DNA from 2 places in the Streptomyces vinaceus genome. Region 1 is predicted to be linked to the other one. Evidence: riboswitches for the same ligand, from Rfam matches in the RefSeq annotation. Region 1 holds a riboswitch; the other holds the start of a gene.

The links. Region 1 has a riboswitch for guanidine ahead of CP980_RS21085 (DMT family transporter). Riboswitches for the same ligand answer to the same signal wherever they lie in the genome.
Region 2: linked by a shared signal. The riboswitch ahead of CP980_RS04815 (Ohr family peroxiredoxin) and the one ahead of CP980_RS21085 (DMT family transporter) in region 1 are both predicted to bind guanidine.

Annotation. Positions count from the first base shown of each region.
Region 1 is NZ_CP023692.1:4,668,848-4,679,994, reverse strand. Features, by position in the region: gene CP980_RS21110 (DUF1707 SHOCT-like domain-containing protein) at 25-714, opposite strand; gene CP980_RS21105 (ABC transporter ATP-binding protein) at 789-1,757, opposite strand; gene CP980_RS21100 (ABC transporter permease) at 1,765-2,658, opposite strand; gene CP980_RS21095 (ABC transporter permease) at 2,651-3,436, opposite strand; gene CP980_RS21090 (transglycosylase domain-containing protein) at 3,715-6,138, shown strand; gene CP980_RS21085 (DMT family transporter) at 6,166-6,486, opposite strand; guanidine-III (ykkC-III) riboswitch at 6,518-6,595, opposite strand; gene CP980_RS21080 (GroES family chaperonin) at 6,675-6,977, opposite strand; gene CP980_RS21075 (DUF3618 domain-containing protein) at 7,072-7,389, opposite strand; gene bcp (thioredoxin-dependent thiol peroxidase) at 7,501-7,968, shown strand; gene CP980_RS21065 (HNH endonuclease) at 8,102-8,728, shown strand; gene CP980_RS21060 (HNH endonuclease signature motif containing protein) at 8,970-9,461, shown strand; tRNA gene CP980_RS21055 (tRNA-Leu) at 9,474-9,548, shown strand; gene rdgB (RdgB/HAM1 family non-canonical purine NTP pyrophosphatase) at 9,609-10,214, opposite strand; gene CP980_RS21045 (hypothetical protein) at 10,253-10,639, opposite strand; gene rph (ribonuclease PH) at 10,766-11,147, opposite strand, start outside.
Region 2 is NZ_CP023692.1:1,061,062-1,072,208, reverse strand. Features, by position in the region: gene CP980_RS04825 (5'-nucleotidase) at 1-80, opposite strand, end outside; gene CP980_RS04820 (hypothetical protein) at 231-656, opposite strand; gene CP980_RS04815 (Ohr family peroxiredoxin) at 643-1,095, opposite strand; guanidine-III (ykkC-III) riboswitch at 1,172-1,234, opposite strand; gene CP980_RS04810 (hypothetical protein) at 1,331-1,546, shown strand; gene CP980_RS04805 (SDR family oxidoreductase) at 1,700-2,557, shown strand; gene CP980_RS04800 (hypothetical protein) at 2,589-2,780, opposite strand; gene CP980_RS04795 (DUF1152 domain-containing protein) at 2,861-4,027, opposite strand; gene CP980_RS04790 (coproporphyrinogen-III oxidase family protein) at 4,024-5,472, opposite strand; gene CP980_RS04785 (ATP-grasp domain-containing protein) at 5,692-6,945, shown strand; gene CP980_RS04780 (ATP-grasp domain-containing protein) at 6,951-8,273, shown strand; gene CP980_RS04775 (MFS transporter) at 8,270-9,529, shown strand; gene CP980_RS04770 (peptidogalycan biosysnthesis protein) at 9,526-10,593, shown strand; gene CP980_RS04765 (ADP-ribosyltransferase domain-containing protein) at 10,553-11,147, opposite strand, start outside.

The DNA of each region.
Region 1 (11,147 bases):
CGCCCCTCAACCGGTCCGCCCGGCCTACAGCTCCTTGCGGAGCTTCGGGCCGCCACCCAGGGGCTTCGGGCGCTTCGGCGGTTTGACCTTGACCTCCACCCCGCCCCAGAAGGCCAGGCCGGTCACCACCACCCTCGGGGCTCCCGGAGCCACCGGGCCCGAGGTGTCGCCGCGCTGGTCGAAGGCGCCCATGAAGCCGAAGCCCCGTACGTCGACCTCCACGCCCGGCGGGACCGTGATCTGGATACCGCCCATGATCGCGATGCAGTTGATCACCACCTCGCGCTCCGCGAAGTTCGCCTCGCGCAGGTCCAGGTCGCCGCTGCCCCAGAACGCCACCGCGTCCAGCCGGGGCGGCACCGTCCAGGTGCCCTTGCGCTGGAACGAGGACATCACCGCGACCGCCGCCGAGGACGACGCCGGTACGCCGCCGCCCCCGATCCGCGAGGCCCACGAACCGTCCGCCGCCACCGGGGCCGGCGCCGCGGCCGCCAGCGGCATCGGGGGCCCGCCCGGCGCCGGCAGGTCGCGGGTCAGCGGTTCCAGCTCCGCGTACGTCTTCGACGTGTACGCGGCCTCCAGCCGCTCCTCGAACTCCTCCATGTCGATCCGGCCCTCGGCGACGGCGTCGCGCAGGCGCTCCACCACCCGCTCGCGGTCGGCGTCCGACGCCCTCAGCTCCGGCAACGGCTTCTCCGGCCGCTCGTCATTCATGGGGACCAGCCTATGTAGTTGAGCGGAAGAGTTGTATGGGACCAACCCTGGTACGGCCCCCGCTCACCCCTGATTTATCCCTGCCCCGCGTACATCCGCGCGATCACGTCCTCGATGTCCGGCTCCCGCACCGACAGGTCCAGCAGCGGGTACCGCGACGCCACCTCCGCCACCAGCGGCGCCGCCGAGGACCCCGCCGGGAACGCCAGCCACTGCCGCGGCCCGTCCACCTTCACCACCCGCGCCCCCGCCACGCTGATCTCCGGCAGCTCCCGCTCCAGGTCCACCACCAGCGTCCGCTCCCCGCCGCCCTCGCCCATCGCGTGCAGACCGGCCAGCGCCCCGTCGTACATCAACCGCCCGTGGTCGATCACCATCACCCGCTCGCACAGCTGCTCGATGTCCTGGAGGTCGTGCGTCGTGAGCAGCACCGTCGTGCCGAGTTCCGCGTTCAACTGCCGCAGGAAGGCACGTACCTTCGCCTTGCTCACCACGTCGAGCCCGATCGTCGGCTCGTCCAGGTACAGCACGTCCGGATCGTGCAGCAGCGCCGCCGCGATGTCCCCGCGCATCCGCTGCCCCAGCGAGAGCTGCCGTACCGGTACGTCCAGCAGCTCGGCCAGGTCGAGCCGGTCCACGCACCGCTCCAGGTTGGCCTTGAACCGCGCCTCGGGGATCCGGTACATCCGCCGCATCAGCCCGTACGAGTCCTTCAGCGGAAGGTCCCACCACAGCGTGGTGCGCTGCCCGAACACCACCCCGATCCGGTGCGCCAGCCGCATCCGCTCCCGCGCCGGGTCGATGCCCGCGACCCGCAGCCGGCCGCCGCTCGGGGTGAGGATGCCGGTCAGCATCTTGATCGTGGTCGACTTCCCGGCGCCGTTGGGCCCGATGTAGCCGACCACCTCGCCCCGCGCCACCTGGAAGCTGATCCCGTCCACGGCCCTGACCTGCCGTTTCTCCCGGCGCATCAGACTCACCCGGCGCCGTACGTCGAAGACCTTCTCGACCCCGTCCAGCTCGATCAGCGCGTCGCTTCCCATATCGCCTTCAGCTCCCCGTACTCCGGTACGAACGCAGCCCCGCCCGCCACGCCAGCGACGCGGGTACGAACACCAACACCGCCACCAGCGGGCTCACGAACGCCACCCACCCCGGCAGCTCCAGCGGATACGGCCGCCCCAGCACGTACAGGGCCGGCAGCCAGTTCACGAAGGCCAGCGGCACGATGAACGTGACCCCGCGCAGCAGGTCCTTCGCGAACACCGTCGGCGGGTACTGGAGCATCGTGTTCCCGCCGTACGTGAAGGAGTTCTGCACCTCCGCGGCGTCCCCGGCGACGAACTGGAAGGCCGCGCCGGCCACCATGACCGCCCCGAAGATCGCCGCCCCGGCCACGACCATCACGGGCAGGAGCAGCACCCTCCCCGCCGTCCACCCCACGTCCAGCTCCGAGACCGCCCAGCCCAGGACCGCCAGCCCCTGCCCGATCCGGCCCACCCGGCGCAGCGCGAAGCGGTCGGCGGCGACCTGCGCGAGCACCGGGACCGGGCGCACCAGCATGGTGTCGAGCGAGCCGTCGCGGATCCGGACGCCGATGCGGTCCGTATTGCCGAGCAGCAGGTCCGCCAGGCCCAGGGAGGCCGACGAGGACCCGTACAGGAGGGCGATCTCGGGCAGCGTGAAGCCGCCGAGGGCCTCCACGTGCGAGAACATGATCCAGATCGCGACGAAGTCGAGGAGCGTGATCGCCGCGTTCCCGAAGGTGGACAGGAGGAACGAGGTCCGGTACGTCATCGTCGACCGGACCCACATCGCCACGATCAGCCCGTAGCCGCGCACCCCTTCCACGGCCCGGTTCCGCACCGGTACCGCCACCGGCCCCCCGGACCACGCCGAAGGGCGAGCAGCCCCGACCGCCTCCACCGCTTCCGCCTCAGCCACCCTGGACGACCACCTTCCGCGTCGCGGCCGACTGCAACAGCCGCCCCGCGCCCAGCAGTACGAGCGCCCACAGCGACTGGAAGCCCAGCGCCCGTACCGCGCCCCCGGCCCCGGCGTGCTTGCCCATCAGCACGTCCAGCGGCACCTGCAGCATCGCGGCCCACGGCAGGACGCGGACCAACTCGCCGAAACCGCCGGGGAACACCGTCAGCGGCAGCAGCATCCCGGAGAAGAAGATCTGCACGACGACGGCCATCATGTTGATCCCGGACCCGTCCATCAGCCAGAACGCGGCCAGCCCCAGCAGGTACCGCAGCCCGAAGCTGACGGTCAGTCCGAGCGTCACGGACACCAGGAACAGCAGCCAGCGCAGCGGATCGGCGGGCAGCGCCAAGGGGAAGGCCAGCGCGCCCGCGAGCAGCGGAACCGCCCCGCGCCCGAGCAGCTGGAAGCCGGCCCTCCCCATATCGGCGGCGAGCCACCACATCTGCAGGTCGGCCGGCCGGTACAGGTCGACGGCGATGTCACCCGTACGGATCCGCTCCTGCATCTCCTCCTGGAAGCCGCCGCCGATGAGCGCGCCGGCGGCGAGCAGCGACTGGCTCACCCAGACGAAGGTGAGGGCCTCGGCCTGGTCGTAACCGCCCAGGCCGGGCCGTTCGTCCCACAGGGCGACGTAGGTGTAGGCGAGGATGAATCCGAAGACGGTGTTGGTGAACACCCCTGCCGCCGTCGCCGTCCCGTAGGTGGCGTAGCGCCGGAATCCGCCGGCCGCCACGGCCGGATAGAGCCACGCTCTGCGGGCCTTCGCGCGGCCCGTCGCGCCGCCCGTCGCGCCGCCCGTCGCGCGGCCCCTTGTGCGAGCCGTTGCCTGGCGCACCGTATCCCTCCCTTTTTCCCGGTCGTTCCTACGTCGGCCAAAGCGCGCGAGCTTAGTGCGGAGGGGCGATCCACGCGACCGGTTTACGCCCGTCCAACGCGGAACGAGCGGCCGATCGGGTAGACAGCATGGGGTACATACGTGGATATTTCGTACGGCGTCGAGGAGTTCTGGCGATGAGCGACCAGTCACCACCACCGGGCTGGACGCCTCGCGACCCGGACACCTCCGCGGGGCCCCCGTCGGCGGGGCAGCCGCGGCAGCCGGCCGGTGAGAAGCAGTCCCGCAGGGCCGCCAAGAAGGCCGAGCGGAAACGGAAGCGGACCGGCTGGCGCCGCCTCGTCCCCACCTGGCGCATGGTCCTGGCCGCCGTCGTGCTGCTCGGCCTGCTGGTCGTCGGCGCGTTCGTCGCCGGCTACCTGCTGGTCCACATCCCGCCCGCCAACGCCGCCGCGACCGCCCAGTCCAACCTCTACCTCTACGCCGACGGCTCCCAGCTCGCCCGCGACGGCGAGGTCAACCGCGTCAACGTCCCGCTCTCGCAGATCCCCCGCACCGTCCAGGAGGCCGTACTGGCCGCCGAGGACCGGGACTTCTACTCCGAACGGGCCGTCGACCCCAAGGCGATGGTCCGCGCCGCCTGGAACACGGCGACCGGCAAGGGCACCCAGTCCGGCTCCACCATCACCCAGCAGTACGTCAAGAACTACTACCTGGGCCAGGAACAGACCATCAAGCGCAAGGTCAAGGAGTTCTTCATCGCGATCAAACTCGGTCGCGAGGAGTCGAAGGACTACATCCTGGAGGGCTACCTCAACACCAGCTACTTCGGCCGCAACGCCTACGGCATCCAGGCCGCCGCCCAGGCCTACTACGGCAAGGACGTCGACAAACTCACCACCGCCGAGGGCGCGTACCTCGCCACCCTCCTCAACTCCCCCAGCGCCTTCGACGTCGTCGCCCACCCCCAGAGCCGCGAGCGCGCCCTCGCCCGCTGGAACTACGTACTCGACGGCATGGTCAAGAAACAGTGGCTGCCGGCCGCCGAGCGGGCCGCCATCCGCTTCCCCGAACCCGGCAAGGTCCGCCCGGCCGCCGGCCTCTCCGGCCAGCGCGGCTACCTCGTCGAGGCCGTGAAGGACTACATCGTCGAGCAGAAGATCCTGGACGAGAAGACCCTCGCCGAGGGCGGCTACCGCATCACCACCACCATCGACAAGAGCCGCGAGAACGCGTTCGTCGAGGCGGTCGACGAGAAGATGGTCAGCGAGCTGGACCCGGAGAAGCGCAAGGCCGACCGCGTCGTACGGGCCGGCGGGGTCTCCATCGACCCGGCCACCGGCAAGGTCGTCGCCATGTACGGGGGCATCGACTACACCAAGCAGTACGTCAACAACGCGACCCGGCACGACTACCAGGTGGCCTCCACCTTCAAGCCGTTCGTGTTCGCGTCCGCCGTCGAGAACGACTCCCGCACCCAGGACGGCCGCCTGATCACCCCCAACACCGTCTACAACGGGGACAACAAGCGCCGCGTGGTCGGCACCCGGACCCCCTACGCCCCCGAGAACGAGGGCCAGATCTCCTACGGCAACATCACCGTCAACACCGCCACCGACCTCTCCGTCAACGCCGTCTTCGCACAGATGGTCGTCGACGTCGGCACCGCGAAGGTCAAGAAGACCGCGATCGACCTCGGCATCCCCGAGGACACCCCGAACTTCGACGCCGGCCCGGCCATGGCGCTGGGCACCATGCAGGCCAGCGTCCTGGACATGACCCAGGCCTACGCGACCCTCGCCGACCACGGCCGCCACACCCCGTACACCCTCGTCGAGAAGATCGAGAAGGGGGATGCCGACATCCACCTGCCCGACCGCACCCCGAAGCAGGCCATCAGCCGCGAGGCCGCCGACACCACCACGTCCATGCTGGTCAGCGTCGTCGACAACGGCACCGGCACGGCCGCCCTCGCCGCCGGGCACCCGGCCGCGGGCAAGACGGGCACCGGCGAGCTGGACCGCTCCGCCTGGTTCGCTGCGTACACCCCGGACCTGGTCACGGTCGTCTCGATGATGGGCCAGGACCCCGACACGGGGGCCCTGGAATCCCTGTACGGGGCGCTCGGCGAGGCCCGGATCGGGGGCGGCGGGTACCCGGCCCGGATCTGGGCGCAGTACACGAAGTCGGCCCTGGAGAACAGCGACCCCCTGGACTTCGACCTCGATCTCCAGCCGGGCGCGGCCCCGTCCCCGCCGCCGTTCGTCCCCGGCAGCCCGGAGCCCTCGGAGGAGGAGAGCACCCCGCAGTCCCCGGCCCCGCCGAGCCGGCCGAACCGCCCGGGCCGGCCGACGCCGCCCACCGCAGGCCAGGGCCAGGGCGGCCGGAGCCAGGGGCAGGACCAGGGGCAGACCACCGGGGGCCGGACCCCGGAGGGCGGGGACACCACGGGAGACCAGGGCGACGCGGGCACGTCGGCCGGAACGAGTACGGGGAGCACGGGGACGAGCGCCGGCGCCACCACGGGCTCCACGGCAGGCGCCCTGGGCGGGGTGACGGGCGGCCTGCGCAGCCGCCCGCCGTCGGAGTACCTGGAGTAGCGGCGGCCGGCGGCCCGAGGAGCCGGGTCAGTGACCGGAGGTCGCCTTCAGCCCCACCACGGCGACCAGCAGCAGGCAGATGAAGAAGATCCGGGCGGCGGTGACGGGCTCACCCAGCACCGCCATACCGAGCACGGCGGCCCCGGCGGCGCCGATGCCCACCCATACGCCGTACGCGGTACCGATGGGCAGCGTCTTGGCGGCGTACGAGAGCAGCACCATGCTGGCGATGATCCCGGCACCGGTGAACACGCTGGGCCACAGCCGCGTGAAGCCCTCCGTGAACTTCATACCGATCGACCAGCCGACTTCGAGCAGACCGGCGACGAGAAGCAGAACCCAGGCCATGACAGGGCACCTCCGGAACGAGAGCGAACGGGGTGCGTCGTCTTGTCGTCCAGCCACGGCTACCCGGTACGGCGCGTCTCGTCGGGGTTCCCCACCACCGTAGCAAAGCCCATGCGAAAGGGCCGGTGACACCGGTCACCGACCCCTCGACGCCCGGCGCCCGGCGCCGGACGCCCGATGATGCCCGCTTACAGGTAGAGCCCGGTGGAGTCCTTGGACCCCTCCAGCCGCTCCGCGGCCACGGCGTGCAGGTCCCGTTCGCGCATCAGCACGTACGTGGCACCCCGTACCTCGACCTCGGCCCGGTCCTCAGGGTCGTACAGCACCCGGTCGCCCGGCTCCACGCTGCGTACGTTCTGCCCGACCGCGACCACCTCGGCCCAGGCCAGCCGCTTGCCCACGGCAGCGGTCGCCGGGATCAGGATGCCGCCGCCCGAGCGCCGCTCGCCCTCGGGCGAGTCGGACTTCACGAGCACACGGTCGTGCAGCATGCGGATGGGCAGCTTGTCGTGGGTGGTGGTGTTGGTGTCGTCGCTCACACCACGAACCTACCCGCCCGCGCGCCGCCCGTACGCCGCAGGGTCATCAGCGCTTGCGCCGGGCCGAGACCACGAGCAGGCCGATCACACCCGCCGCGAGCAGGGCGACGGGTGCGATCCGCTCGTAGCGCGGAGCGCCGTCCTCGTGGCGCAGGCCGTCCCGTACGTCCGTCAGGAGACGGTTCACGGCGACGACGGCCCGCCCGGCGGTGTGGTCCACGGTCGAGGCGACCCTGGCCTTCGCGTCCCCGATGATCGTCTTCGGATGCACGCGCACGCCGATCTCGTCGAGCGTCTCGGCGAGCTGCTCGCGGCGGCGGACGATGTCCGCCTCGATCTGTGCGGGGGTCCTGGCTTCGGGCACCGCGCTGCCTCCGTCGTCGTCGGGTCGGTCGGTCGGGGGCGTAGCCCACCATGAACAGTCTGTCAGCTTAGTCTCGGACCGTACCGATCCCCTCCCGAGGAGACAGTTGACATGAGCGAGCGACTCCAGCCGGGCGACACCGCCCCCGCCTTCACCCTGCCCGACGCTGACGGCAACGAGGTCTCGCTCGCCGACCACAAGGGCCGCAAGGTGATCGTGTACTTCTACCCGGCGGCGCTGACGCCGGGCTGCACGAAGCAGGCCTGCGATTTCACGGACAACCTGTCGGTGCTGGCCGAGGCCGGCTACGACGTGATCGGCGTGTCCCCGGACAAGCCGGAGAAGCTGGCGAAGTTCCGCGAGAAGGAGCACCTGAAGGTGACCCTGGTCGGCGACCCCGAGAAGCAGGTCCTGGAGGCGTACGGCGCCTACGGCGAGAAGAAGCTGTACGGCAAGACGGTGACCGGCGTCATCCGCTCCACGGTGATCGTGGACGAGGAGGGCAAGGTCGAACGCGCCCTTTACAACGTCAAGGCCACGGGCCACGTAGCCAAGATCATCAAGGATCTGGGCATCTGACGCGCCCCGCCTTCCCGGCGGCGGCCCGCACCCTTCCCGGTGCGGGCCGCTCCGCTTATCGGACGTAACCACCCGCATACCGCTTCGTTGACCCGTACGAGACACGAACGCGGGGCCGGACGAAGGGGTGGCGGTGGCGGTGCGCTACACACGAGACCTGCTGGAAGAAGCAGCTCGGGCAACGACGGACTTCCATCACGCGGTGCTCTGGTGGGGGGGCGATCCCACGCCGGGCACCAAGCGGTACATACGCGCGAAGATGCTGGAAGCGGGCATCGATTTCTCGCACTTTTCCACGCATCGGGTGCGGCACACGGAGGAACGGCTGCGCGAGCTGGTCGCGGCCTCGGCCTCCGTCAGGGAGGTGATCTCCCGCCTGGGCATCAGCCAGGTCGGCGGCAACCACACCCACATCGGCCGACGGATAGCCGCGCTCGGCATCGACACCTCGCATTTCACGATGGCGCGGAAACGGCGCGCGAAGGGATCCCTGGGACCCGCGCTCGGCCCGAGGGCACCCGAAGAGGGAAGGGTCCCGGGCGCACGGCTGCGCAGGGCTCTGCTCGCGTCCGGAGTGCCGGAGGAATGCGCGGAGTGCGGCGTCGGAGTGGAGTGGAACGGCAAGCCGCTGCGCCACGAGGTCGACCACGTCAACGGCAACTGGTGGGACAACCGCGCCGAGAACCTCCGACTCATGTGCCCCAACTGCCACGCCACGACCGACACCTACCGCGGGCGGAACCGGCGGCGGTCCGCGTGAAGAGGCCGCGGTACACGCACGAACTGCTCGCCGCGAGTGTTCCGGATGCCACCAGCCTCGTGGATCTCATGCGCCGGCTCGGTACCCCGCCGGGCGGGGACCTTCGTACCTACCTCCGCAAACGGCTGGCCCACTACGGAATCGACACGTCCCACTTCGTCGATGTTCGTTCGGCCATGTCCGGAAGAAGCTCGACGGCTTCGGGATCGACACGTCGCACTTCACCACTCAGGTGCGCCGCGTGGACAGGCTGTTCTCGCGCGCGGAGATCACTCGAGCCGTCGCCGAGGTCCACAGCATCGCGGGGGTGCTGCGTTCGCTGGGCCATGGCGAGCTCAGCGGAGCGGCCCGCGCGAAGGCGAGACGCAGCATCGAGGAGTACGGGATATCCACGGACCACTTCACGGGGCAGGGGCATCGTGCAGGAAGCCGGTCACCTGCCCGCAGGCCGGCCCGGGACGTCCTGCAACGCCGCGAAGCGGGCTCCGGTCGTGAGAAGACCGCCGTGCTGCGGCGCGCCCTTGACGACCTCGACGTACCGCACGTGTGCCACGCATGCGGGATCGGGGACACGTGGCGAGGGAGGCGGCTCGTTCTGGAAATCGATCACATCAACGGCGACCGCCTGGACAACCGCCGCGAGAACCTCCGCTACCTGTGTCCCTCCTGCCACAGCCAGACGGGAACGTTCTCGAAAGGATCTCTCGGCACAACACGGGGACGAGCACAGTAAAGTAGCCGCGATGGGCCCGTACCCCAGCTGGCCAGAGGGCGCCGGTTTAGGTCCGGTGTGTCGTGGGTTCGAGTCCCACCGGGCCCACTCCCCGTAAGGCCCCGCACGCGCTGTTCGCGTGCGGGGCCTTCTGCGTGGCCCGGACCCTCAGCCGACCAGGGCGCGGATGAAGGGGACCAGGGCCCGGAAGGCCTGGCCTCGGTGGGAGATGGCGTTCTTCTCCGCCGGGGTGAGTTCCGCGCAGGTGCGGGTGTCGCCCTCGACCTGGAGGATCGGGTCGTAGCCGAAGCCGCCCGTGCCCGCCGGGGTGTGGCGCAGGGTGCCCAGGAGGCGGCCCTCCACGACGCGTTCGGTGCCGTCCGGGAGGGCGAGGGCCGCCGCGCACGCGAAGTGGGCGCCGCGGTGCTCGTCGGCGATGTCCCCGAGCTGGGCCAGCAGCAGGTCCAGGTTGGCCCGGTCGTCGCCGTGCTTGCCCGCCCACCGCGCCGAGAAGATGCCGGGCGCGCCGTTCAGGACGTCCACGCAGAGGCCGGAGTCGTCGGCGATCGCCGGCAGGCCGGTGGCCTGTGCCAGGGCGTGGGCCTTGAGGAGGGCGTTCTCGGCGAAGGAGATGCCGGTCTCCTTGACGTCCGGGATCTGCGGGTACGCGTCCGCGCCGACCAGCTCGTACGGCAGGCCGGCGTCGGACAGGATGGCGTGGAGCTCGGCGACTTTGCCCGCGTTGCGGGTGGCGAGGATCAGGCGGCTGGTCATGGCGCCCATTATCCGGTCCCGTCCGGACGGCCCGCGGCTCAGCCCGGGGTGCAGACCTTCGACAGTTCCTTCGCGGCGTCGGCGACCGGCTGGATGTCCGGGGTGGTGTTGCCGTTCTCGATGGCCGTGCGGACGTTCTTCACCGCCGTGGTCATGGAGGAGACGGCCTTGCTGAGGTCGGCGTTGTCCGTCTGGTCGCCGACCTTCTTGAGGTTCGCCTCGATCTGGTTCAGCGCGTTCTGGGCGTCCTGCGGGCTGTTGCCGGCCTGGGAGACCGCCTGCTGGAGGTCGTTGGCCCCGTCGGTGATGGCCACGGCCGTGTTCGCGCAGTCCATCGCCGTCGAGATCGCGTCACAGGACGTCAGCGCCGGTACGGCGAGAGCCGCTGCGAGCACGACCGCCGCTATGCGGTGCTTCGGGTTCATGTTCGGATCTCCCAGTGATCGACACGGATACGAGGACGGGCGCACGGGTGTGACACCGTGCGCCCGTACCCAGGGGGACGCAGGAGCGCAGCTCCCGGTTCTCGCCCCCTGGAGCTGGAGCGCCCCCTAGAGCTGGAGCGCGCCCAGTTGGATGGCCTCCAGGTCGGCGCAGCCACCGGCGGCCAGGTCCAGGAGGGCGTTGAGCTCCTTGCGGTCGAAGGGCTCGCCCTCGGCGGTGCCCTGGACCTCGACGAAGCGGCCGTCGCCGGTGCACACGACGTTCATGTCGGTCTCGGCGCGCACGTCCTCCTCGTAGCAGAGGTCGAGGAGCGGGACGCCGTCGACGATGCCGACGCTGACGGCGGCGACGGTGCCGGTGAGCGGCTTGCGGCCGGCCTTGATCAGCTTCTTCTGCTGGCCCCAGGCGACGGCGTCGGCCAGGGCCACGTAGGCACCGGTGATGGCGGCGGTGCGGGTGCCGCCGTCGGCCTGGAGGACGTCGCAGTCC
Region 2 (11,147 bases), 3.6 Mb from region 1:
ACCGCGTCGCAGTCGGTGAGGTCGAACAGGGCACTGGAGGCGATCCCCACCACCAAGCGACCGGACAGGTCGTACCTCATGACACCCCCAGCTGGCGTGCGCGCAGTATCGGGATGGTTATCTCCCCGGCGCATATGTCGAAAACATGTGCGGTGCCCTTGGCCGGCCTGGGCAACTCCTCCCTCCTGGCGGAGCCCTGCGCACGGCAGCGGCCGCCGCGGGCGGGTGGGTCACAGGTGCCAGTACGTGCCGGTGTGTGCGTCCACGTGCACCACGTGGGGGCCCACGCGGACCACGTGGTGGTCCGGGCCCGACCAGGAGCCGTAGGGTTCCTCGGCTTCCGGGAGGGGGGTCCAGACCTCCAGGAAGGTGCCGCCGTCGGGGTTGGTGCCCTGCTCGACGAGGTTCGCGCCGTCCCGGTGGAACGTGCCGGTGTCCTCGCCCGGCTCGCCCGTGAGGTGGTGGAAGCGCACCCGGGTGCCGTCGAAGGAGGTCGTACCGGCGAAGCCCCGGCTGTCGGCGTAGTACGGCCCGGCCTGCAGCCACACCACCTCGCGGTCCTCGACGAGGGGTCCGCCGTCGCGGCTGATGCCGCGCCGCAGCCAGGCGCCGTACGGGGGCACCGGGACCCCGGGCCCGGGCTCAGGCGCGGTCATCGGCCGCGGCCCCGTCCACGGCCAAGAGCGTCAGCGGTACGTTGCCGCGCACGGCCTGCGCGTACGGGCAGACCGCGTCCGCCCGGTGCAGCAGGGGCTGGAGGTCCGCCGCCCGCCACCCGGGCAGGCTGACGGTGAGCGCCACCGCGAGGCCGTAGCCCGCGGGCGTGTCCGTGGTCCCGAGCTGCACCTCGCAGGCCACCTCTGCGGCGGAGGCGTCCGCCCCGAACTCGGCGGCGACCTCGGCGAGCGCCGAGGTGAAGCAGGCGGCGAAACCGGCCGCGAACAGCTGCTCGGGGTTGGTGGCGCCGGGGACCTTCTTGCGCGGCGGGGCGAGGCGGAGGTCCAGGCGCTTGTCGTCCGTGCGGACGGATCCGGTGCGTCCCCCGGCGGCGTGGGCGGTCGTCCGGTACAGGCTGCGGGTGAGTGGCACGGTCATGGCGTACGGCCCATCTTGCTCGACGAGGACGCTGCCCGGGCGCGGACAGCGGGGCGGCGCCGCTCGTGCGGCACCTCGCGCGTCGTCGTGCGTAACCGGGTACGGCGCATCTCGTCCGGGGCCGTGGACCGGCCGCCGGATAATCTAGCAACGCGATGCGCCGCCCGGGGCGTCACCCGCGGTGAACTTCCTCACCCGCCGCCGCGCCGGTTCGTACACTCGGCCCGTGGACGGCATGAGATGTACGTACTGCGGTGGCGTCGGCCTGGAGCCGGGTTTCGTCGAGGACGCGGGGGAGGGGGCCCGGGGGTACGCGCGCTGGATCGCCGGACCGCTGGAACGGGGCCTCTTCGGCGGCGCCAGACGGCTGGGCAGGCCGCGGCGGCGCATAGAGGCGTACCGCTGCCCGCACTGCGCCCACCTGGAGCTCTTCGCGACCGAATCGGTGTGACCGGCGGCCCGGGCCGACGGCGCCGCGTGCGCCCGTACGTGCGCCCGCGCGCCTCCGCACGCCCCCGCGGGAGGGGATGACCGAAAGCCGCCGCCCCCCGACCATGACCGTCAGCACCACGGTCCGCACCACTCGCTCGTCACGGGGGTAACGATGGGACGACGCTGGCTGCTCACGGGATGCTCCTCCGGCCTCGGACACGCGCTGGCCTCGGCCGCGGCCCGCGCCGGGGACGAACTGGCCGTCACCGCCCGCAAGACCGCCGACCTGGAGGGCCTCGCCGCCGCCTGGCCGGGCCGTATCGTCCCGATACCGCTCGAACTGCGGGACGCCGCCTCCTGCGAGGAAGCCGTCCGTAGAGCCGTCGACCGCCTCGGCGGCATCGACGTCCTCGTCAACAACGCGGGCATCGGGCTGTTCGGTGCGGTCGAGGAGGTGTCGGACGCCGAGTTGCGCGATCAGCTGGAGACCCTGGTCGTGGGGCCGTGGCGGCTCACTCGGCTCGTCCTGCCGCTCATGCGGGCCCAGGGACACGGCCACGTCGTCAACATCTCCTCCGTGGTCGGCCGGATCGCGTTCCCCGGAATGGGCGCCTACGTCGCCGGGAAGCACGCGCTGGAGGGCATGAGCCAGGCCCTGGCGATCGAGGCCGCCCCGCACAACATCCGCGTCACGGTGGTGGAACCGGGCATGTTCGCCACGCGGTACGGCACGTCCATGGCGCAGGCGCGGCGCCGGATCCCGGTCTACGACGTGACCAACCGCGAGATGCTCGAAGGTGCCCGGGGTCTGGCGGAGAACCCCGGGACGGGACGCCCCGAGGACTTCGCCGCGCGGGTCCTCGACATCGTCGCGGCCCAGGGTCCGACACCGCTGCGGATCCCGGTCGGCGACGACGCGTACGGCTACCTGGACCTGGCCGAGCAGGCCGACCGAGAGGAGTTCGCCGCGGCGCGGATCCTCGCGCAGGGCCCGCCCCTGCCCGCGCCGCCGGCCCCGCCGCAGGCCTGACGGCGGGTCGTACGGGCGCGTGGGCCCGGGGTCAGCGCGCGTGGTGGCGGACGTCCCGCTGACCGGGCACCCGGGTCGACCGGGGAGCGCCCGGGCGGCGATGGCCGGCCCGCGCTCGGCGGCCCGGGAAGGGGTTCTTCCGGACCGTGGCGCTGGGGGCCGCGACCAGGAGGCCGACGAGGACGAGGGCCACGACGAGGATGAGCACTGCGCTGAGGTTCATGTTCCTGCCTTTCGCCGGGTATTGACGTGCTTCCACTACTCCTTGTTACCGGTTCTCCGGCATCTAAACACAGAGGGTGACTAGTTGTGGAGCTCGCCCGACGCCCGGCCCGTGCGGATGCCCTCGGTATCTACCCCTTCGGCAGCCGGGACCCGCCCCCGAAAAGACACGGCCCGGTCCGATAGGGAGGTGAGGTGGAGCAGGGGGGCGTTCGTGCCGAGGGTGGCCCGGAGGGCAGGGATGTCCCTCCATGTGAGGCCCAGGACGCGCGCCGCGTGACGGAACGTCATGTGGTAGGCGCCGTCGGCCGCTTCGCGCAGCGCCTTCATGTTCTCGTCCCGGTCCAGGGGGACGGGGCGCGGCCGTGGAGGCGTACGGGTGCGCTCGCTCTCCAGGCCCGGGATGCCGGTGAGCCGGCGCGAGACCTCGGCCGCGGCCTCCAGGTGCGCCGGGCGCTCGGCCACGAGGGCCCGGGCGACCGGGTTGTGGCCGATGGCCTCCTGGAGCGGTAGCGGGTACAGCCGCGGGGAGGCGGCGGTGAGGGTGATGACGCTGTTGACGGTGCGGACCGTGCCGCGCGCGCCCTGGATGGCGGCGGCCCACAGCGCCGACGCCTCGGAGGGGTGCCAGGCCAGTGCGCGGGCGGCCGCCGCCACCGCGTCCCGGCCGGGGACGAGGGGGAGGCTCCCCGCGAGGCGTTCGAGCAGGACGTGTTCGCCGATCTCTCCGTCGAGGCCGGGCCCCGCGACGTGGACGGTGGTCGCCATGCCGGTCAGGTGGCACGCGGCGAGGGTGAGGGCGTCCCCGAACGGGCTGCACAGGCCGGGCTCGTCGCCGTGGGTGAGGACGTCGCCGCCGATGTCGACGATACGGATCCGGCCGCCCTCCGCGGCTTCGGCCATGGCCGCGATCTGCCGGGCGAGGGAGGGGAGTCCCCCGGAGGGGTCGAGGAGCAGCAGCCGGGCCGGCAGGTCCCCGGCCAGGCCGGGCATGGTGGACCCGGCCGGCGGACGGGCGCGGGTGGCAGGGGTGAAGGCGGCGAAGCCGCCCCGCTCGTGGACCAGCCCGTCGAAGTGCCGGGTCCCGAGGGGGCGGGCGGTCGGGTCGACCTCGGGGCGCTCCCACGCGTACGTGGCGATCAGCGGCGGACCGGCCGGACAGGCCGGGTCCGCCGCGAGGGCGCGGGCGGCGATGAGGGTCCCGAGGGGATCCCCTCCGCCGCCCGCCGCGATGTACAGATCGCTCACGCGGCTCCCTCGCGCTCGCGCAGGTCGACGCCGGTGATCCGGACCGGCGTCGCCCCCATGTTCTTGCGGGCGCGCTTGTTCGCGGCGTGGAGGTCCTCGTAGTACTCGCGGTCGAGCTCCTTGACGGACCCGGAGTAGAACATCCAGGACAGCACGTCGCGGTACTTGAAGCCCTTGGGCGTCAACTGGACGCGCCGGCCAAGGCGGTGGACCAGCCCGTTGGACTCGGCCGCTTCGAGGACGGGCTCGAACTCCGCGGCGTGCTTCTGGTACCCGAAGCGGTCGAGCTCGCTCAGGTCGAGGTCGAACGTGTCGAGGACGAGGCGCTTGCGCACGATCTCCTCATCGGTGAGTTCGAAGCCGGTGACGGGCGCGAGCTCGTGGTTCTTGGCCCTCCTGATGTAGTCGGCGACCTCGGCCGCCGAGGGCTTCACGCTGCCGCACATGTAGTCGAGCACGCTGGTGTACGAGCGGGCGCCGACACCGAGGCCGAGCAGGGGCACGCCGTGGAAGGTGAGCACCTTCTGCACGTAGCCGCCGCGGCCGGGCTTCTTGTAGCGGACGGAGCCCTCCTGGACGTAGCCGTGGTCGAGGAAGACCTGACGGGCGTAGTCGTAGCGCTCGTAGAGCTCGGGCTGCCACATGTACTGGTAGGCGCCGGTCTTGGAGAACCAGGCGTCGGGCCGCACCGTGAGGAAGTAGGTGCTGATGGTGGTGGGGCGCAGCGCGGCCAGCTCGTCCACGCTCTGGCGCCAGGTCCGGGGGGTCTGTCCCGCGAAGCCCATGATCAGGTCGGTGGACAGGTCCGGCAGGCCGAGCTCGTGCGCGGTGCGGACGGCGCGCCGGATGACGTCCTCGTCCTCGCCGCCGCGGCCGGCTTCGCGGATCTCGCGCGGGACGAGGGACTGGATGCCGACGTTGGCGCGCGTGAGGCCCATCTCGATGAGGGCCTTGAACTCCTCCGGCGCGTCGGCGATCGACGAGGGGGTTGCCTCCACGGCGACTTCCTCGGCCGTGGAGCGCCAGTTGGGGTAGATCTCGCCGATGGTGGCGAAGATCTGCTCGAAGTGGCGGGGCCTCAGCAGAGCGGGCGTGCCGCCGCCGATGTAGATCGTGCGTAACCGACGGGCCTGGATGATCTCCGCGTGATCGCGGATCTGGGTACAGAGCGCGTCGGTGTAGGCGTCGTAGACGTCCTCGTCGGTACTGATGATCGTGTAGAGGTTGCAGAAGCCGCATTTGCGGTCGCAGAAGGGGACGTGCAGGTAGAGGTTGAGCTCGGGGACCTGGTGGTTGGCGAGATCCCTCGCCCACACCTCGGGGATGCTCCACTTGCCCTCCGGGAGGGGGCGGTAGGTGGAGCGGGGCGGGTACGAGTACTGGTAGGGCGGAATGACTCCCTGGACGATGTGGTCGGCGAGCTGCTGGTGCAGACTGCTGGTCACGGTGTTGCCTTCCCGTACGGGTTTGCAAGCGCGGACTTCCCTACCCTGGCGATCCGATCACGGGACGCTTGGCCGGTTCCATCGGGTAGGCGCACCAAATCCCCCGCACCTAGTGGCCAGTTCGTTGGTGAATACTCCAAAGGGTGCTGCCGTGCGGCGCGTTGTTTTCGTCGGTCAGGCCCATAGCCGCCGCGCCCGCGCCACGGCTTTGCTGGAGGAATGACAATCGGGGCGGGCCCGCGCGGGCCGGGAGTGCTGGTGGTCGAGCCGATGGGGAACGCGGGGCGTTTCCTCGTCGAGGCGGCCGACCGGCTGGGCGTGCGCCTGTACGCGGCCACCCACCAGGACGTGCACGACGGCTATCCGGACCGGCTGCGGGCCGCCCTCGCGGGGGTGTGCGCGACGGACCTGACCGACACCCCGAGGGCGCTGGAGGACATGGACGCCTTCTGCCGGAGGCACGCCATCGCCGGTGTCGCCCCCTGCTTCGAGCTGTTCACCCCGCTCGCCGCGCTGCTCGCCGAGCGGCTCGGCCTGCCGGGCAACGCTCCCGGGCTCGCGCGCGCGGCCAGGAACAAGATCCTGATGGGCGAGGCGTTCGCGGCCGCCGGGATCCCCGCCCCCCGCTGGGCGCTCGCCCACGACGCCGACGAGGCGTTCCGGGCGGCACGCGAGCATGCACTGGGGTGGCCGCTCGTGGTGAAGCCCGCGGAACAGGGCGGCTCGTGGGGCGTGTCCGTGGTCGACGGCCCGGACCGCCTCGCCGAGGCGGTCGGCGCGGCCCGGCAGTACACGTACGCCCACCCGCACGGCCTGGAGCTCGACGCGCGGGCCCTGCTGCAGGAGTACATCCCGGGCGAGGAGTACTCCTGCGACACCGTGGTCGCGGACGGGGTGGCCTACCCCCTGCCCGTCGTCGCGAAGGACACCACCGAGGGCCGGTACCGCATCGAGACCGGCCACACCTGCCCCTCCGGGCTGCCCGCCCCGCTGGTCAGGAAGGTGCAGCACACGGCTGCTCGGGCGGCGCTCGCCGTCGGCGTCCGCAACGGGATCGCGCATACGGAGGTGAAGATCCCGCCGGGCACGCAGACGCCGTACGTGATCGAGACCGGCGCCCGGCTGCCGGGGGACAACCTGTGCGAGATCGTCGAGGCCGCGACGGGCGTGAGCGAGGCCGTGGCCCAGCTCCAGGCCGTGCTCGGCCTGGTACCCGACACCGTCCCCTCCCGCACCGACGCGGCGTCGATCCGGTTCCTGCTGCCGGAGCACGGCGGCGTACTGCGGGAGGTGGTCATCGCGGACCTGCCCGGAACCCACGGCGAAGTGCATCTCGGGCCCGGGGACGTGGTGCCGGAGCCGGCGGACTCGGCCTGCCGGATCGGGCACGTGGTGGCCCGTGCGGAAACGGCCGATCAGGCGCGCGGGCTGGCCGACCGGGCGGCCGCCCGGTCCCGAGTGGAAGTGGGCTGAAGCACGTGCGGAAGATCGCGTTCTTACGGTCGGTGGGCATCCGGCGCGCCGACCCCTACGTCCAGCGGGCCGTACGGGCCCTCGCGGCCGAGGGGATCGAGGCCGGGCTCTTCCACACCGGTGGCGCCGCCGGTGACGAGGACTTCCCCGGCCACCGGCAACGGCTCGACCGCGCCGTGACGCCGCGGGAGCTCGCGGACGCGGTCGCCGCCTGGGGGGCGGACGCGGCGGTGTCGATCTCGCTGCCCTGCGAGAACGCGCTGCGCGACGCGGCGGCCAAGGCCTTCCTGGACGCCGCGGGCATCCCGACGGTGATGACCCCGCTCGCGGCGACGATGCTGCTGGTGGACAAGTGGGAGACCAAGCGGCTCTGCGAGCGGGCCGGCCTGACGGTGCCCGAGGGGTTCCGCGTCGACTCCGATCTGCTGGCGGGGAGGGGCCTTGCCGTGCCCGGGTACCGGGACGCCCTGCGCGTGCGGGCCGCACAGACCGGCTATCCGCTGATGGCGAAGCCCGTATGGGACTCGACCAGCATGGGCATCCGCGCGCTGCGCTCGCCGGCGGACCTCGACGCGTACCTCGATGCCCACGTCACCGGCCTCGACCTCCGCCTCGACGCCCGCCTCGACCCTCGCCTCGACGCCCACCTTCCGCCTGGCCCGGCAGGGGTGTCGGCGGTGGTGGAGCAGGTGGTCGAAGGCGACCTGTGCAGCGTGGACATCGTGGGGCGCCCCGGGGCCTACCGGGTCCTTCCCCTGTGCTGGACCGGACGCGCCGGGGCGGAGCCGGTGTTCACCTTCGCCGACCTGCGCTGGTGCGGCCCGCGTGCGGAGGCGGACGCCGCGTTCGGCGAGGTGGCCCGCACGCTCGTGGACCTGTGCGAAAGCCTGGGAGTGTACGGATCGGTGAACGTCGACATGGTCCACACCGGCGGCCGGTTCGTGATCCTGGAGGTCAACCCGCGCATCGGCGGTGCCACCACCCTCTCGTGCGCCGCGTCCGGCACCAACACCTTCACCTCCCTCGCCCGTATGGCCCGCGGCCTCCCCGTCACCGGGGGCACGGCGCAACGCGCGGGCTGGGCGATCGAGTTCCTCGCCGGGGACGGCGTCCCACCGGAGGTGGTCGCGCAACTGCGCCGGAGCGTCAGCGTGGTCACCGCGCACGAGCTGGTCATCGAGGGCGCCTCCCGCGGGGACATCGTCGTGATCACCCTCGCCGAGGGCGAGGAGGAGCGGACCGTGAAAACCCTGACGGAGCTGCACGAGACGACCGGCTTCCCCGCCGCCGGCGTCCTGGGCAAGATCACCTCCCTGCTGAACCGGTGAGCGCGGCCACCGACACCCGCCGCCCGCGCCGCACCGCGGCCGACCGCCTCGGGCTGCCGCCACTGCGCGGGCACGGCCTGTTCATCACCGGCAACCTGATCGACTCCGTCGGCAACGGCATGCTGCTGCCGCTCGGACTGCTCTACTTCACCGACGTCCGGGGTCTGCCCCTGGCCCGGGTGGGCGCGGCGATGACGGCCGGTCAGGCCCTGGCCCTGCCCGTCACGTTCCTCGCCGGGCGGCTCATGGACCGAGTCGGGCCCCGACGCGTCGTGGTGTGGGCGAACGTCCTCTCCGCCGCCGGGTTCGCCCTGTTCCTGCTCGCCCGCGAGCCGTGGCACGTCGCCGGCGTGTACGTCCTCGTCCAGGCCGGCATCAACATGTACTTCACCGCGCAGCGCACCCTGATCACGCACGTCACCCAGGCCGACGAACGCCGCTCGTGGTTCGCCTTCACCGGCTCGCTGCGCAACGTCGGGCTCGCCGCCGGGTCCGCCGCCGCGGCCGGCGCCCTGACCGTGTTCGGGAACGGCTCGCTGCGCTGGATGATCGCCCTCGACGCCGCCACCTACCTCCTGGCCGCCGCCTGCTTCGCCGCCCTGACCACCCTCGCGCCGCAGCCGGACGGCGCGCCTCCGAGCGCCCTCGTGACCCGGGCCGACCACACCCGCCGCTACCTCCTGCTCGTGGCCGTCAACCTCCCCTACGTCCTCGCGCAGGCCGCCCTCGCCATCCTCGTCGCCGTCTACACCACCCGCGCGCTGGGCCTGCCCGCGTCGGCGGCGAGCCTGCTGTTCGTCGTCAACACCGTGATCGTCTCGGCGTGTTCGACGGCCGTCACCGCGCACCTGGCGCCCAAGGCGCCCCGGCGCGCCGTGGCCGTCGGATACCTGATCATGGCCGTCGGGATGGTGGCGTTCGCGCTCCCCGCGCTGCCCGGTGCCCTCGCCGCCACCGCCTGGGCGGCCCTCATCGTGGCGATCGCCCTGTTCAGCGTGGCGGAGATCCTCCTCGGCCCGGCGCTGAGCGAGCTGTCCGTGAGCCTCACTCCCCAGGCGGCCGGAGGCTTCACGCAGGGCCTGTACCAGTTCTCGTGGGCCGTCGGCATGGTCGCGGCTCCCGCCCTGTTCACCGCGCTGCTGGAAGCCGGTCCGCTCCTGCCGTGGGGTGTCGAAGCCGCCGCCTGCCTGCTCGGCGTACTCGCCGCGCCCGCCCTCAGAGCCCCCAACCGCCACCGCCGGAGGAATCCCCGTTGATCACGAGCGTCATCGAGTCCGTCCATGAGGTCCCCGCCGCCGAGTGGGAGCACCTCGCCCGGCCGGCGGGCCTCTACCTCTCCCACCGGTGGCTCGCCGGCGAAGAGGAAGACCCCACCGCCACCTGCGCGTACGCGCTCGTACGGGATCCGGACGGCGTCCTGCTCGCCGCCGCCCCCCTCTACCTGGTGCGGGACGAGCCGAACGACGGCTACCGGCCCGAGGCCGTACTGCCCCCGCACCTGCGGCCCCGTGTGATCGCCGGCGCCCGGCGCGGCTACCACAACACCCCGCTCACCGCCCCCGGCCTGGACTCCGGCCGGCGGGACGCCTGCCTCGCCCTCCTCCAAGGCGCCGTACGGGCCTTCGCCGACCGGCACGGAACGACGCACTGGTGGCCCTACCTCACCACCACGGCCGCCACCCGGCTCGCCCCCCTCTACCCGGACCCCGCCCTCCACCTGGAGGACGACGCCCTCATCCCCCTCCCCGGCACGGGCATCGACGACTACATCTCCTCCCTGCCCTCGCAGCGCCGCGTCGGCGTACGGCGCGAACGCCGCCTCTTCGCCGCGGCCGGCCCCGTCGTACGACGACAGGTACTCGCGGACTGCTTCGAGGAAGCCGCGGTCCTCCTCGCCGGACACCAGCAGGACCACGGGCACGACCGGGACGGCGTCGGCGCGATGACCGGCCTGCTGAAACGGCAGGCGGCGGCGATGGGCAGCGAAGCCCGGGTGGTGGCCGCCTACGACGGGTCCCGGATGACCGGCTTCTGCCTCTACTACCACTACGGGACCACGACCTGGATCCGGGCGGTCGCCCTCGACCGCGACCACCCGACACCCCACCTGTACTTCAACCTCATGTACTACCTGCCCGTCGAGGACGCCTACGCCCACGGCACGACCGCCCTGCACGCGGGCATGACGACCGTCGAGGCCAAACGCCGCCGCGGCGCCCGGGTGTCCGGCCTGTACGCCCTGGTGGACCAGCAGGCCGCCGGGCCCGGCGCGCCGCGGGTCAGGACACCACGGGATCGGCGTCCGCTTCCGTCAGCCTGACCGTGCACAGCCCGCCGCGCTCGCTCTTCACGTCCGTCACCTTGAGCTGCGTGCCCGGCGCGAGGATGTACTCCTCCTCCCCGGTGAAGGCCGAGAAGCTCCTGATGCCCACGGCCTTGGCGGGCGTCACCTCGAAGAGCGTCCGCTTGCCGCGGCTGCCCAGGAAGGACCGGGCCACGTGCAGCTCGGAGGTGCACGAGGACACGCCCCACCAGGTCACCGTCCGACCCACCGGGTACTGCGCCCGCAGGTCCAGCGAGACCCCGCGCCACAGCGGCTCGGTGCGGGCGGGCAGCCCCGAGACCGCCGAGAACAGCAGCCGCAGGTACGGCAGGTAGGGCGTGACCCTCGTGCGGTCCGGGGAACGCAGGACGGCGTTGATCTCGCGGTAGAACGCGGACTCGCAGGTGTAGAGGTGGAGCGCGGCGATGGCGTCGGCGGACAGGCCGCCGCCGGACGCCCCGTCCGCGCGCCGCTTGCCGAACTCCCGTGAGCGGTCGATGTGTCCGGTGAGGCCGGACAGCGTCCGGGCGACCGGCGCGACGGCGTCCTGG